2 linked regions of the Candidatus Palibaumannia cicadellinicola genome follow. The protein of the gene in region 2 binds, or shares a complex with, the protein of the main gene of each other region. Links are inferred from orthologs where the notes say so. Each region holds a gene or a part of one and is shown on either strand. Other genes may lie near its edges.

What was found.
Region 1: the proteins of IM45_RS03450 (region 2) and dnaX are in contact, whole or in part, in a cryo-EM structure (PDB 8GIZ), measured with the Escherichia coli proteins. The link is inferred for Candidatus Palibaumannia cicadellinicola from one-to-one orthologs.

What each region holds. Positions count from the first base shown.
Region 1 is NZ_CP008985.1:140,815-147,771, reverse strand. Bases 1,217-4,157 are described here. They hold dnaX (DNA polymerase III subunit gamma/tau), read right to left. Parts: upstream 3,638-4,157; coding sequence 1,796-3,637; downstream 1,217-1,795. Other genes in these bases: polA (DNA polymerase I), read left to right, coding at 3,877-4,157; IM45_RS00655 (YbaB/EbfC family nucleoid-associated protein), read right to left, coding at 1,403-1,732. Outside these bases: molecular chaperone HtpG, read right to left, coding at 1-1,135; more of polA, read left to right, coding at 4,158-6,660; yihA (ribosome biogenesis GTP-binding protein YihA/YsxC), read right to left, coding at 6,669-6,957. UniProt on the Escherichia coli protein: Part of the beta sliding clamp loading complex, which hydrolyzes ATP to load the beta clamp onto primed DNA to form the DNA replication pre-initiation complex.
Region 2 is NZ_CP008985.1:720,388-727,324, forward strand. What follows is about bases 3,700-6,620. They hold IM45_RS03450 (DNA polymerase III subunit psi), read right to left. Parts: upstream 5,401-6,620; coding sequence 4,999-5,400; downstream 3,700-4,998. Other genes in these bases: radA (DNA repair protein RadA), read right to left, coding at 3,700-4,836; IM45_RS03455 (DEAD/DEAH family ATP-dependent RNA helicase), read right to left, coding at 5,431-6,620. Outside these bases: IM45_RS03420 (multifunctional CCA addition/repair protein), read right to left, coding at 1-29; ubiquinone biosynthesis accessory factor UbiK, read right to left, coding at 268-603; ribB (3,4-dihydroxy-2-butanone-4-phosphate synthase), read left to right, coding at 905-1,546; cpdA (3',5'-cyclic-AMP phosphodiesterase), read left to right, coding at 1,626-2,453; IM45_RS03440 (1-acylglycerol-3-phosphate O-acyltransferase), read right to left, coding at 2,491-3,228; more of radA, read right to left, coding at 3,436-3,699; more of IM45_RS03455, read right to left, coding at 6,621-6,937. UniProt on the Escherichia coli protein: Part of the beta sliding clamp loading complex, which hydrolyzes ATP to load the beta clamp onto primed DNA to form the DNA replication pre-initiation complex.

The sequences.
Region 1 (6,957 bases), 580 kb from region 2 along the record:
AATTATGCCAGAAAGACTGGTACTGTTCGCTATTTTCTTTAGCTAATTTTTCTAGCATCAACAGTACACGTTTAGTCATCGCGCTCTTTAAGCCCTGAGTTACTCGGCTATTTTGCAGAATTTCACGTGAAATATTCAGCGGTAAATCATTGCAATCTATAATCCCTTTTATAAAACGTAGGTAGTTTGGTATAAAATATGATGCATCATCCATAATCAGTACGCGCTTCACATAAAGTTTCAGACCGTATTTCTGATCACGATTCCAAATATTCCAGGGAGCATTAGTTGGAATATACAATAAGCAAGTGTACTCTTGTTTTCCTTCAACCCTATTGTGGCTCCAGCTGAGTGGGTCGTTACAATCATGAGATAGATGTTTATAAAAATCTTTATATTCTTCATCAGTTATATTGACTTTATTACGAGTCCATAATGCCTGAGCTTTATTAATTTTTTCCCAATTGATGCTCTTTTCTTCTTGCTTAGTATTTATTGCTATCTCAATGGGCAAAGAAATATGATCGGAATACTTTCCAATTATGTTTTTGATTCGCCAGTCATCAAGAAATTCCTCTTCACCTTTACGTAGATATAAAGTAATTTCCGTTCCACGCTCTGGCCGATGAATAGAAGCGATGATATAGTCTCCTTCACCTGTTGACTCCCAGTAAACTCCTTCTTCAGCAGAAGCACCAGCTGCACGGGTATGTACTGTGACTTTTTCAGCGACAATAAATGCAGAATAAAAACCAACACCAAATTGACCGATTAACTGACTATCTTTAATGTGGTCTGTACCCATTGATTCAAGAAAAGCTTTGGTACCAGATTTAGCAATCGTGCCTAAATTCTCGATCACTTCATCGCGACGCATTCCTATGCCATTATCGATCAACGTAACGGTACGTTTATCTTTGTTACACACTAGGCGTACGTGTAGTTCTCCATTTCCTTCATACAGATTAGGCTGTGCAAGAGCACGGAAGCGTAATTTATCCGCAGCATCTGAAGCATTAGAAATTAGTTCTCGTAGGAAAATTTCTTTGTTAGAGTAAAGTGAGTTAATCATTAGATGAAGTAACTGCTTCACTTCTGATTGAAATCCACGGGTTTCTTTTTTTGTCATACTCATAAATTACTACCAAATAAATAGGTTGAAATGATGAAAACATGGGGATCAGTACCGAGTCTTTCAAGCAGAAACATAAAAAAGAACAGCGAATGTGATCGTCATATTAGATTAAATCTAGTTTGAGTATTACGTACCAAGATCTCCGCACATTTAATTAAGTGAGCAATAGCATAAGCATGGATCATATCTATAATCAATTAAGTTATCTATTTTTTCTTTTCATTTAACTACGCGGAAAATCTGATAAGCCGATTGCTGCTGAAAGCATCATAATGCAATATTAAAACCAAGCGGAAGCTGCATGCTACTAGATACAGATGTCATTTTTTCTTTTTGAGTTTCAGTGATGCGACGAGTTGCATCATTGAATGCCGCAGCTATTAAGTCTTCTAGCATATCCTTATCATCTTCTAGTAAACTTTGATCAACTTCTACACGACGACAATTATGAGTGCCGTTGATAGTGACTTTAACTAAGCCAGCACCGGACTCTCCAATAACTTCTAGCTGAGCAATTTCTTCTTGTATCTGTTGCATTTTTTGCTGGATTTGCTGGGCTTGCTTCATTAGGTCATTAATACCGCTTTTACTAAACATAGTGTTATCTCTCTCTTGAGTAGGGCTGCTTCTGCTACGATAAATAGTCATACATATATTAAGTTAAATAGGCTCTATACTGTCTTCATCTAACTGAGCATCTAAAATATGCTGCATCATTTGAATATGTCTATCAGTAGTAATGGCTTCCCGTGCTTGTATCAGTTTTTCTTCATAAATAGCTTGTCTCAACTCTAGTGGCGTTTTAACCTCAAGATTATCATCTTCCAGTATGGTTAATTCAATCTGTGTACCTAAATCTACGCTCAAAGCGTTACGTAACGTATTATGAGCGTCCACAGATTTAAGATAGCGCCGGGACGAACGCAGATGCAGGCATATCTTTCCAGGCGCAATATTCTCCTGCCACGCATTGAGTGCTAGTTGCTGTACGATTTTAGGTAGCGACAAACGTTGCACCTGCGCCGACCAAGGGTCTCGCTTGATAGATTCTTGAATTAACTTAGCTACTAACTCCAGGGGTTTGGTGTCGTTATTTTTTCGTAATGTACAATCTTTTGCATTATGACGCTGATCTAGATACTCGTAGACTGAAGTTCGGCGCTCTAGTGTGTTACTAGAGACCGATTGACTATGATTTGATTTGTGTCTCTCTTGGTGTTGTAGCAAAGCTGTGCGCGCCTGCAAACATTTAGCGCTCATATCGTCATTTTCTATCTTTTCTGCTATATCCATATCCATTCGTCTGGTATCACATATTGTAGTTAAGCCTGATAAAGTGTGATCAAATGGGGATTGATTAATTATTTTTTCTACACTAGCAGAAGTATCGTGCACAGACGATAGAGTTTTGTTCGGATGAAAAGCTAGTGCGCGCAACATAGTCATTTCTACCCCCATGCGGCTATCTGGTGCATAGGGTAACTCTTTACGGCCGATTAGCAGAGTCTGGTAATAAAGCTGTAGATCTTCTGGTGTAATACGTCGTGCTAAATTACGTAGGCGAGGTAACAAGTGGTCCATTTGATTATCGTAGTTTAATTGCTCAGATCGTAGTTGACCCATAGCAATACGGTGTAGTAGAGATAACATCTCTACTAATAAGTTTTCCCAGTTGATGCTACGTACCGCACATTGTGCTAGTTCTTCCATCATAGTTTTGCTATTAGCATTAACTAGCGCTTCTATTAATGTTAGTGACTGCTCTGTATTCATATGACCAAGCATGATACTAACCGCTTCCCAACTAACAATTCCCTGCCCCATAATAATAGCTTGATCGGTCAGGCTTAATGCATCACGCATGCTACCATCAGCTGCGCGGGCTAATAGTTCCAACGCACGTTGCTCAGCATAAATATGCTCATTCTGTAAGATATGTATCAGCTGGTTACTAATTTGGCTAACATTAAGCGCCTTAAGATGAAACTGCAAGCAGCGGGATAGAATAGTCATGGGTATCTTCTGCGGATCAGTAGTTGCTAACAGAAATTTAACATGCGCAGGCGGTTCTTCTAGCGTCTTTAAAAGTGCGTTAAAACTATAACGAGACAGCATGTGCACTTCGTCGATTAAATAAACCTTGAAGCGTCCGTGAGTTGGTGCGTATTGGACATTATCCAAAAGTTCGCGGGTATCTTCTACTTTGGTCCGTGAAGCAGCATCAATCTCTATCAAATCTACAAAACAGCTTTGTGCAATTTCACTGCAATTTTTACACTGACAGCATGGTATAGTAGTTATACCTTTTTCACAATTTAGCCCTTTAGCCAACAAGCGGGCAATAGTAGTTTTGCCCACACCGCGGGTCCCAGATAATAAATATGCGTGATGAATTCTATCCAATAACAAGCCGTTAGTAAGTGCTGTTAGAACATGTTTCTGACCAACTACATCGGCAAAAGTTTGTGGACGCCACTTACGGGCAAGTACCTTATAGCTCATTGTTTATATTTGCTAAATAAATATATTGTTCATCCTAACACAGCTAGACACTACCGCGCGATGCGCGATATGATTATCAACCAGTAAAAAACTAGTTGAAATATAGAATAATAATTCATTGATCTGATCTATTTTCTTTTAAAATACTAAATAATCCGAGCGCTAATAATATGCGTAATGACCATTGTTTCTGGTGACAATGGCTAACATTAAGTTTTCACTCACAATCCCAATTGGCTATGGTGCAAATGGCAGAAAAGCAGTTACTTCTAGTAGATGGTTCATTTTATCTTTACCGTGCTTATCATGCCTTTCCGCCGTTGACCAATCACGCTGGTGAACCAACTGGAGCAATATACGGCGTAGTGAATATGCTTAAGAGCCTATTAATGCAATACCGTACTAGCCAGATAGCAGTTGTATTTGATGCCTATGGAAAAACTTTTCGCGATGAACTATTCGAACATTATAAATCCCACCGTCCTATAATGCCAAACGATCTATGTTGCCAGATTAGTCCGTTATATGAAATAGTTAGAGCAATGGGATTACCACTACTTGTTGTGACCGGTGTTGAGTCAGATGATGTTATCGGTACCCTAGCACGTGAAGCTGCATGTAATGGTAGTAATGTTTTAATCAGTACCGGCGATAAGGATATGGCACAGTTAGTTTCATCCCAAATTACTCTAATTAACACAATTTCGAATACTGTCCTAGGACCAAAGGAAGTTCAATTAAAATTTGGGGTTCCACCGGAACTAATTATTGACTATCTAGCACTTATTGGTGACAATTCAGATAATATTCCAGGCGTACCAGGCGTAGGTAAAAAGACCGCTCAACTATTGCTGCAACAGTTAGGAAGTTTAAAGCTATTATATCAAAATTTACATAATGTCAGCCATTTGAGTAATTTACGTGGTGCAAAACAGGTTGCTGCCAAGCTAGAGCAGAACCGCGAAGTGGCTTTTCTTTCCTATCAGTTAGCAACCATTAAGACTAATGTTACACTCGATATACCCTATCATCAGCTAATAGTCAAAGAACCTAACTATAAAGCGTTGATGTTACTATTTCGGCGCTATGATTTCAAACGTTGGATAATTCAATTAGAGTTAGGTAAATGGCGATGGCTAAAGAGAAGTAAACATACTATAGCGCCGCCGTTTACCAAGCAATACTGCAAAGAATCTGAACAGCTATCAAAAACATGTTATAAAGTTATTTATCAAATAACGGAACTAGAGCAGTGGATTACAGAAATTCGCCGTGTAGGGTTATTCGCTTTTAATACCGAGACCTCTATTAGAAATAGAGATTATCTTACCGGCGACTTAGTAGGGCTATGTTTCGCAGTACAACCTGGCAAAGCAGCTTACCTACCGATCGGACATAATGATTTAAATGCACCAAATCAACTCGATTGTAGGCTAGTTCTTGCTGCTCTGAAACCAGTGTTAGAAGATATAACTATAGCAAAAATAGGCCATAATTTTAAATTTAATTACCATGTTTTAAAACGTTATAATATCAATTTAGTCGGTATGATATTCGATACTATGCTAGAATCTTATGTACTAGATAGCGTATCCGGAAAGCACGATATAGAAAGTTTGGCAGAACATTATCTAAAATATACCACAATTAAATTAGATAAAATAGTAGGCATTAAACGTAATCAGCTTACTTTTAATCAGATTCCCATAAAGCTAATAGCACCTTATGCTGCGGAATACGCTGATATCATGCTACGTCTGCATCATAAGCTCTGGCCACGCCTAAAAGAAGTACTAGATTTACAAAAAATTTTCCAAGAAATAGAAGTACCCCTAATACCAGTGCTATCGCGTCTTGAAAAGACGGGCGTTATGATTGACCAAAATATGCTAATGACTTATTCTATAGAATTTACTAAACGACTATGGGATTTAGAAGTAGCCGCATATAAACTAGCAAAACAGCCCTTTAATCTATCTTCTACTAAGCAGCTACAATTACTATTATATGAGAAGCATAAATTACCTATACTAAAGAAAACACCTAGAGGTGCGCCTTCTACCAACGAAGAAGTACTGGTTGTTCTAGCTCAAAACTATCCATTAGCTAAATTAATTTTAGAGTATCGCTGCCTAGCTAAGCTAAAGTCAACTTATATTGATAAGCTACAGCTAATGATAAATAAAGAATCTAAGCGCGTACATACTTCTTATCATCAGGCGATCACTACTACGGGACGTCTTTCTTCTAGTAGTCCTAATTTACAAAACATACCAATACGCTACGAAGTAGGACGGTGTATTCGCCAAGCTTTTATAGCGCCGCCAGATTTTTCTCTCGTCGTAGCAGATTATTCGCAGATTGAACTACGGATCCTGGCGCATATTTCGCGTGATCCGGGCCTATTAAGTGCATTTTCAGCTGGCAAAGATATCCACAGCGCTACCGCAGCAGAGGTATTCAACATCTCACTAGACGATGTTACTCAAGATCAGCGCCAACGCGCTAAAGCTATTAACTTTGGTCTGATTTACGGAATGAGTGCTTTTGGGCTAGCGCGGCAGTTATCTGTGCCTCTAAATGAGGCACAGAAGTACATAAAATTTTACTTTACTCGATATCCTTATGTACTAGAGTATATGGAGCGTATACGTAAACAAGCTCGAGAGCAGGGTTATGTTTCTACTATTGATGGTCGCAGACTCTATCTACCCGAGATAAATTCATGCAATTATATGCGTAAAAGAAGTGCTGAGCGTGCCGCTATCAACGCTCCTATGCAAGGTACAGCCGCAGATATAATTAAACGAGCTATGATCGCTATAGATAGATGGTTACAGAAAGAGGCTCCGCCGGTTTGTATGATTATGCAGGTACATGATGAGCTAGTGTTTGAAGTACAGCGCAATGTAGTAGAAAACGCTACTGTTAATATTAGGGCGCTAATGGAAAGTTGCTTTCCACTAGATGTACCGTTAGAAGTTAATATCAAAATAGGAGACAATTGGGATAAAGTAGAGTAAGTATTTTTTTACGTAGTGTAGTTAACGTTTCTTCCAGCGTTGAACCAACTATCTAACTTTTGCTTCAGTTGATTCACTCCTAGTTTTTTCAATGAAGAAAAAATTTCTACTTCTACATCACCTTTGAATCCCAGTATATTTTGACGTACACAATTCAATTGTGTTTTACATGCACAGGCAGTAATCTTATCTGCTTTCGTCAATAGAATAAATACCGGAAGATTTCGGTCCACAGCAAACTGTACCATATGATAATCTAGATCTGTAATAGTATGACGAATATCGATCAGGACTACT
Region 2 (6,937 bases):
ACGGCACCGCCCACCAGATATTTTTCCAAATTGATCTCCCTTCGACGTGTAGACGTATAATAGGTAATAGAAAAATGAAACGTATCTAGTTGGATATTGCTTTAAACATACATACTCTTTCCTATTAAAGCTTCATTAATTATGTCCGTTATTTTTAATGTTAATCTGAATTTAAATAGGATATAATCTAATCTTACTGTAATAAAATTAGTAGATTATGTCTGGTGGTAATGTGGTCGTTAATATCTAACTTTTAATCAAAGTACTCTATTTATTATTTTCCATGTTTTTTAAGGAATGTTTGCCCAGCGAGCATTCTTGTGGTGTATCAGGCGTAGTTTTTTCATCGCTGTCTTTCTTCATCAGCATCATTTCCAGCGCCTTCAGACGTAATTCTAATTGGCTAAGTTTTTCGCGGGTACGTAGTAGTACCTGGGTTTGTACATCAAATTTTTCACAGCTAATTAAATTCATACGATTAAACTGGTTTTGCAAAACCTGACGGATCTTTTTTTCTATATCGTCTCCTAGGTTGCGAATACTTTTAGGTAACGAATCATGAACTTGGAGAACAAGTGCTTCTATTTTTTGGGGATCTATCATAGTTAGTTCTCTAAACTAGTTAGAATAGAATTGGTTAAATGTAATGCTAGTTAAATTCAAAGAAAAACACTATAAAATATAACCATATTTTGTTACTAATTTTTCTATTTTTAATGAAACTGTTTTATTACATGGGAGGCTTTCATCATCCGCTGTCATTTTTCATGAAGTTTTATTAAATAATTTTACTAACTAAAATTAACCAGTACTCAATTACTTTACTTATACTGGTAATTTTTTTTACGTTTAAGCCTACCTTTTAGTTCTAGTAACCTATAATAATTTAGAGGTTGATCTTACCATGAATAAGATACTTTTTTCCCAATTCGGTACACCCATAGAACGCGTAGAAATAGCGCTTGGTGCTTTACGTCATGGCCGTGGTGTATTAGTACTAGATGATGAAGATCGGGAAAATGAAGGCGATATGATTTTTGCAGCAGAAAATATGACTATTGAGCAAATGGCACTTGCTATTCGTTATGGCAGCGGTATCGTATGCCTGTGTCTTACTGAAGAACGCCGTCAACAACTAGAGCTACCGATGATGGTAGAGCGCAATACTAGCCACTATAAAACCGCCTTCACCGTAACCATAGAAGCTGCAGAAGGTGTGACTACTGGTGTTTCTGCGGCTGATAGAATCACTACGATTCACGCAGCTATCAACGATGATGCTATACCATCAGATCTCAATCGCCCTGGGCATGTCTTCCCACTACTAGCTCAGCTAGGCGGTGTACTGAATCGGGGAGGGCATACCGAGGCAGCCATTGATTTAACCTCACTTGCTGGTCTTAAGCCTGCTGGCGTATTATGCGAAGTAACTAATCAAGATGGTAGCATGGCGCGGACATCAGAAATAATTGCCTTTAGCCATCAGCACAATATGCCAGTGCTCACCATAGACGATTTGGTAGCCTATCGTCTAGCTTTGCTCTAGCCAACTTTCATTATCAGGCTAAGTTATCGCTTTCAAGCACATTATGAGAAATTATAACTACAATAGACAATGTTAATCTATGGAAAGCCTGTTAAAACTTCCTGTAGCGTGTGGGGCTAATATCAGGATATTACAAATAACAGATACTCACTTGTTCGCAAGTAAGCACGATACTTTACTTGGAGTAAAGACTTTCTATAGCTATAATGCAGTACTGGACGCAGTGCAAGCTACAGATGATCATTTTGATCTGGTAGTGGTAACCGGAGATCTGGCACAGGACTACTCACCTAATGCTTATCGTCACTTTGCTAGTGGTATGACGCGGCTGCCGGCACCATGTGTCTGGTTACCGGGTAATCACGATTACCAACCGGTGATGGTGAATATTCTAGCTGAGTACGGGATTTCTCCGGCAAAACAAGTAATAATGGGTGAAAACTGGCAGCTTTTGCTACTTGATAGCCAGGTATATGGTGTACCATACGGCAAATTAAGCGACTACCAATTAAAATGGCTTGTCAAAATTTTAGTACAGCAGCCGCTGCGCCATACCATACTTTTGCTACATCATCACCCTTGTCCTTCAGGATCTATCTGGCTAGACCAGCATCGCCTAGGTAATGCCCACAGATTGGCAGAGGTACTACAGCAGCATCCCTTAGTTCATACTCTGCTATGCGGTCATATTCATCAAGAGCTAGATGTAAACTGGCAAGGACGACGTGTGCTGGCTTCGCCCTCAACTTGCGTACAGTTCAAACCGCATCATACTAGCTTCACTATCGATACAGTAGGTCCTGGCTGGCGTTATCTTGACCTTACTTTGGAGGGAGATGTTTATACTGAAGTGCGTCGATTGACGAGTCATGAGTACCTACCTGACATTAATAACGAAGGCTACTAAATTATGCCTATCTTATCGTATTATTCTATGAACTTACTTATATAACGTGAGACTCATATTTAGCAACTTCTGCGTTTAGTTCATCGATCTTGTTTTTCATTATTTCACGACAGTATTTAGTCAATCCTCGTACCTGTTTCCTACTATAGTCTTGGGTATCTATAGGTGGAAGAATTTCGATAATAACGATCCCATTAGACCAGCGGTTAAGCTTAATCTTATCGGTAGTATTGGAGACGCAAATTGGTACGATTGGCACTTCAGCTGCAATAGCAGTGTAAAAAGCACCAGTTTTGAACGGTAGCAGTCCGCGTCCGCGGTTGCGAGTTCCTTCTGGAAATATCCAAATAGATATGTTACGTTTTTTCATACTATCGACAATCTGGCTTAGTATCTTATGGGCACGAGTGCCGTTATCACGATCAATAAGTAAATTACCGGTGAGCCAATAAAGTGGACCAAAAAGTGGGATCCACAGTAGGCTTTTTTTACCAACGGTAACCGTCCGCGGTTGTACTACATAGGCGGCGGTCACCATATCGTAATAGTTTTGATGATTAGCGATATAGATGCAATTTTGCGGTAAAGTTACTTTTTGAGGAAAACGTACCTCAATTTTGATTCCAAATAGGGGTGCCATACGCCCAAACCAACGGCCGAATGCCGCAACATGACGAGGATTACGCGGGCTAAAGAGACAATAAATTAAGCCTAATATGCAGATCATAATAGAGAATAGTACCACCAAAAAGGCGCGAACAATAGCTAGTAGCATGTTTACCTCTTAACTCTCTGATCTACTGTAACTAGAATATCGTACTCAAATTTTATACTAGTTAGGAATACTTTAGTCGGAAGCTGATAAAGCAGCTTACAGCGCATCTTTTAGATCAGTTAGCAGCTTAATTGATTGATGTTGAAAATCACAGTAAAAAATATAATATACTCGTTAGTAGTAATATTTTTATATTTTTCAGAGGATTCAGATCTGTTCTAATATCGTGAGTGCATCAGTCAGTTTCTTCACACCGAATATTTGCATATTCTCTGGCACTTTTTTTGGCACATTAGCTTCAGGTAATATGGCATAGCGGAAACCATGTTTCGCGGCTTCAGTAATACGCTCTTGACCACTCTGAACTGGGCGAATTTCACCAGCAAGTCCTACTTCACCAAATACTACCAAGTCTCTTGGTAGCGGACGGTTATGTAAGCTAGATACTATAGCTAACATCAGTGCTAAGTCAGCGCTGGTTTCACTAACTTTTACTCCACCAACTACATTTACGAACACATCCTGATTTGCCATCTGTAGCCCACCGTGGCGATGTAGCACCGCTAGCAATATTTCTAGCCTATTTTGTTCTAATCCCACCACGATCCTACGGCGCGGCTGTGCGATTATAGAATCATCTACCAGGGCCTGAATTTCTACTAAAAGCGGGCGAGTACCTTCCCATACTACCATAACACTACTGCCTGCGGTCATTTCTTCCCTTCGACGAAGGAAAATAGCTGACGGGTTATTTACCTCGTGCAACCCATGCTCGGTCATAGCAAAAACCCCCAGTTCATTCACAGCGCCAAAACGATTTTTATTACTGCGTAAAATTCCAAAATGGGAATCTGAGTCTACATTCAGCATAATCGAACAGTCAACACAGTGTTCAAGTACCTTAGGACCTGCCAATGAGCCGTCTTTGGTAACATGTCCAACCATAATTACTGCTACGCCCTCGTTTTTTGCAAAACGCGTAAGACAAGCTGCGGCTTCACGCACCTGGGAAATACTACCAGGCGACGATGGTACATCCGTCATATACATTACTTGAATGGAGTCTATAACCATCAACTGCGGTTTTTCTTCTAAGGCAGTGAGGCAAATTTGCTCAATGTTAGTTTCTGGTAATATATTTAGCTCTGTGTTAGGTAGTAGTTTCAATCTATGAGCACGTATAGCTACTTGCTGCAGAGATTCCTCGCCACTTACGTATAAGGTTTTTATTTGCAGTTGGGTGGTTATTTGGCACAATGTTTGTAGTAATAACGTACTTTTTCCGGCTCCGGGGCTACCGCCTAGTAGAATCACGCTGCCTGGCACTATACCACCACCCAGCACGCGGTCGAACTCTTTAAAACCGGTAGAAAAACGTGGTAGTTTTTTGAGGCAAATATTTCTCAGTTTTTGTACTTTTTTTGTACTGACAATAGTTTGATTATCATAGCCGGCAAACCAAACTGGCCGTACCGCAACTCCGGTAGCCTCTCGGTAGCACTCAGTGATAGTATTCCAAGCCTGACAATTAGTACACTGCCCTTGCCAGTGAGGATATTCTAAACTGCACTTATTACATATAAAAAAACGTTTTACCGCTTTAACCACAAATGACCTCGGCAATGGCTAATGCAAGTAGAACACTACAGAATACTACGTTTAGAGTCATTAGTCTTTATGATGGTAGCTTAGGAGACACAAAAATTACAAGATGTCGCACCTAGATCAGACCAATTAGTAGTATCTAGTAAACTAAACGAGTAAAATCTATTAATGATTTTTTATAGATATGATCTGACGCCATAGATCACGTTTAGCAGCAGCGTCATTCTCAAGTACCGATAATGGTGGAGTGACTAAAGAAATACCGTTTAAGTTGCGGATAGCTGTTAAACCTACCCACCAACAGTGAAAGCGTAAATGTTTTGGTAAGATCATTAATTGTTCAGGAGTAATATGCAGTAGTTGTTTCGTAATCAATGGTATGCTACGTACCACATCTGCGACGAGAGGATGATCTGGAGGCGGCAGATGGTCTGCAATTGCAACAAATAAGAAATTGGTATGTGCCGGCAACGTTACTACAACTTCGCCTTGTAGCAATTGTGGACGCCACAGCGTCCATTGTATGATGCCTAGTTGTTTTAACTGCCAGTCACGCCTTATAGTCATAAGTAACAAGTAGAGTGAGTAAATACTTATTTATTCACTATCACTACGCTGGGCACGCGAGCTCTGACGGCTGAAACGACGTTCGCAGCCAGCAGCAGTTCCAGCTGCACGGCGATCGTGGAAGTTACGACGAATACCATGGCGTTCAATACATCTAGCCGGAGCTTCACTAAAAAGTTGCATATTAATAGGTTTATTCATAATACGAGTACGGGTGAAATGAGAGAGCATATCACCCGGTATGCCTTTCGGTAGCTCTATAGTAGAATGTGATGCAAATAACCTAATATTACCAATGTAACTACTATTTATATCCCCTTCATTGGCGATAGCCCCAACGATATGACGTACTTCTACACCATCATCACGACCTACTTCAATTCGGTATAAATCCATTTTACTAAAGTCTAAACGTTCACGGTGAGTATGTCGACGAAACTCACTACGAGGGCGGCGTTCAACAATAGGATCTGGCGACATAATTAGTGGACGTTCACCCTGAGCCATTTTAAGTAGTACTGCGGCCAGCGTTTCCATATCGAGATCTAATTTTTCTGTCCGCTGCAGCCTAGCCAGCATGGCACGATACATACTTAGATCTCTATTTTTGAGTTGATTTTTTACTTTAGCAGCGAATTTTTCTAGACGACGGGTGCTCAGCACCTCGGCGGTTGGCAACTCCACTTCCGGAATCGTAAGTTTCATCAGGCGTTCAATATTACGCAACAAGCGACGTTCGCGGTGCTCTACGAACAGTAGAGCACGCCCAGCTCTACCGGCGCGCCCCGTACGACCTATGCGGTGTACATAGGATTCAGAGTCCATAGGAATATCATAGTTCACTACAAAGCTGATGCGATCAACATCTAAACCGCGTGCGGCTACATCAGTTGCTATTAGAATATCTAGACGGCCATCTTTAAGACGGCTCAGCGTTTGCTCTCGTAGCGCTTGGTTCATATCACCGTTCAGCGCCGCGCTATTATAACCATTTTGTTCCAGCGATTGTGAGACTTCTAACGTTGCATTTTTGGTACGGACAAAAATAATTGCCGCATCGAAATCTTCTGCTTCTAGGAAACGTACTAGCGCTTCATTTTTACACCTTCCGTGCACTGTCCAGTAGCTTTGACTGATATCTGGACGATTAGTAACACTAGATTCTATGTGCACTTCTTGTGGTTCATTCATAAAACGTCGGGTAATGCGACGAATCGCTTCCGGCATAGTAGCTGAGAATAGCGCGGTCTGGTGTTTAGCTGGTATTTGCGCCAGAATATTTTCTACATCTTCGATAAAGCCCATACGCAGCATTTCATCTGCTTCGTCCAATACCAGGCCGTTTAGATGGGATAAGTCTAATGTGCCACGTTTGAGATGATCCAGTAAGCGACCTGGAGTGCCTACTACGACCTGGGAACCTTGACGTAAAAAACGTAACTGTACGTCATAGCGCTGGCCACCGTACAATGCAACAACATTTACGCCTTTCATATGTTTAGAAAAATCTGAACATGCTTCTCCAACTTGAACGGCA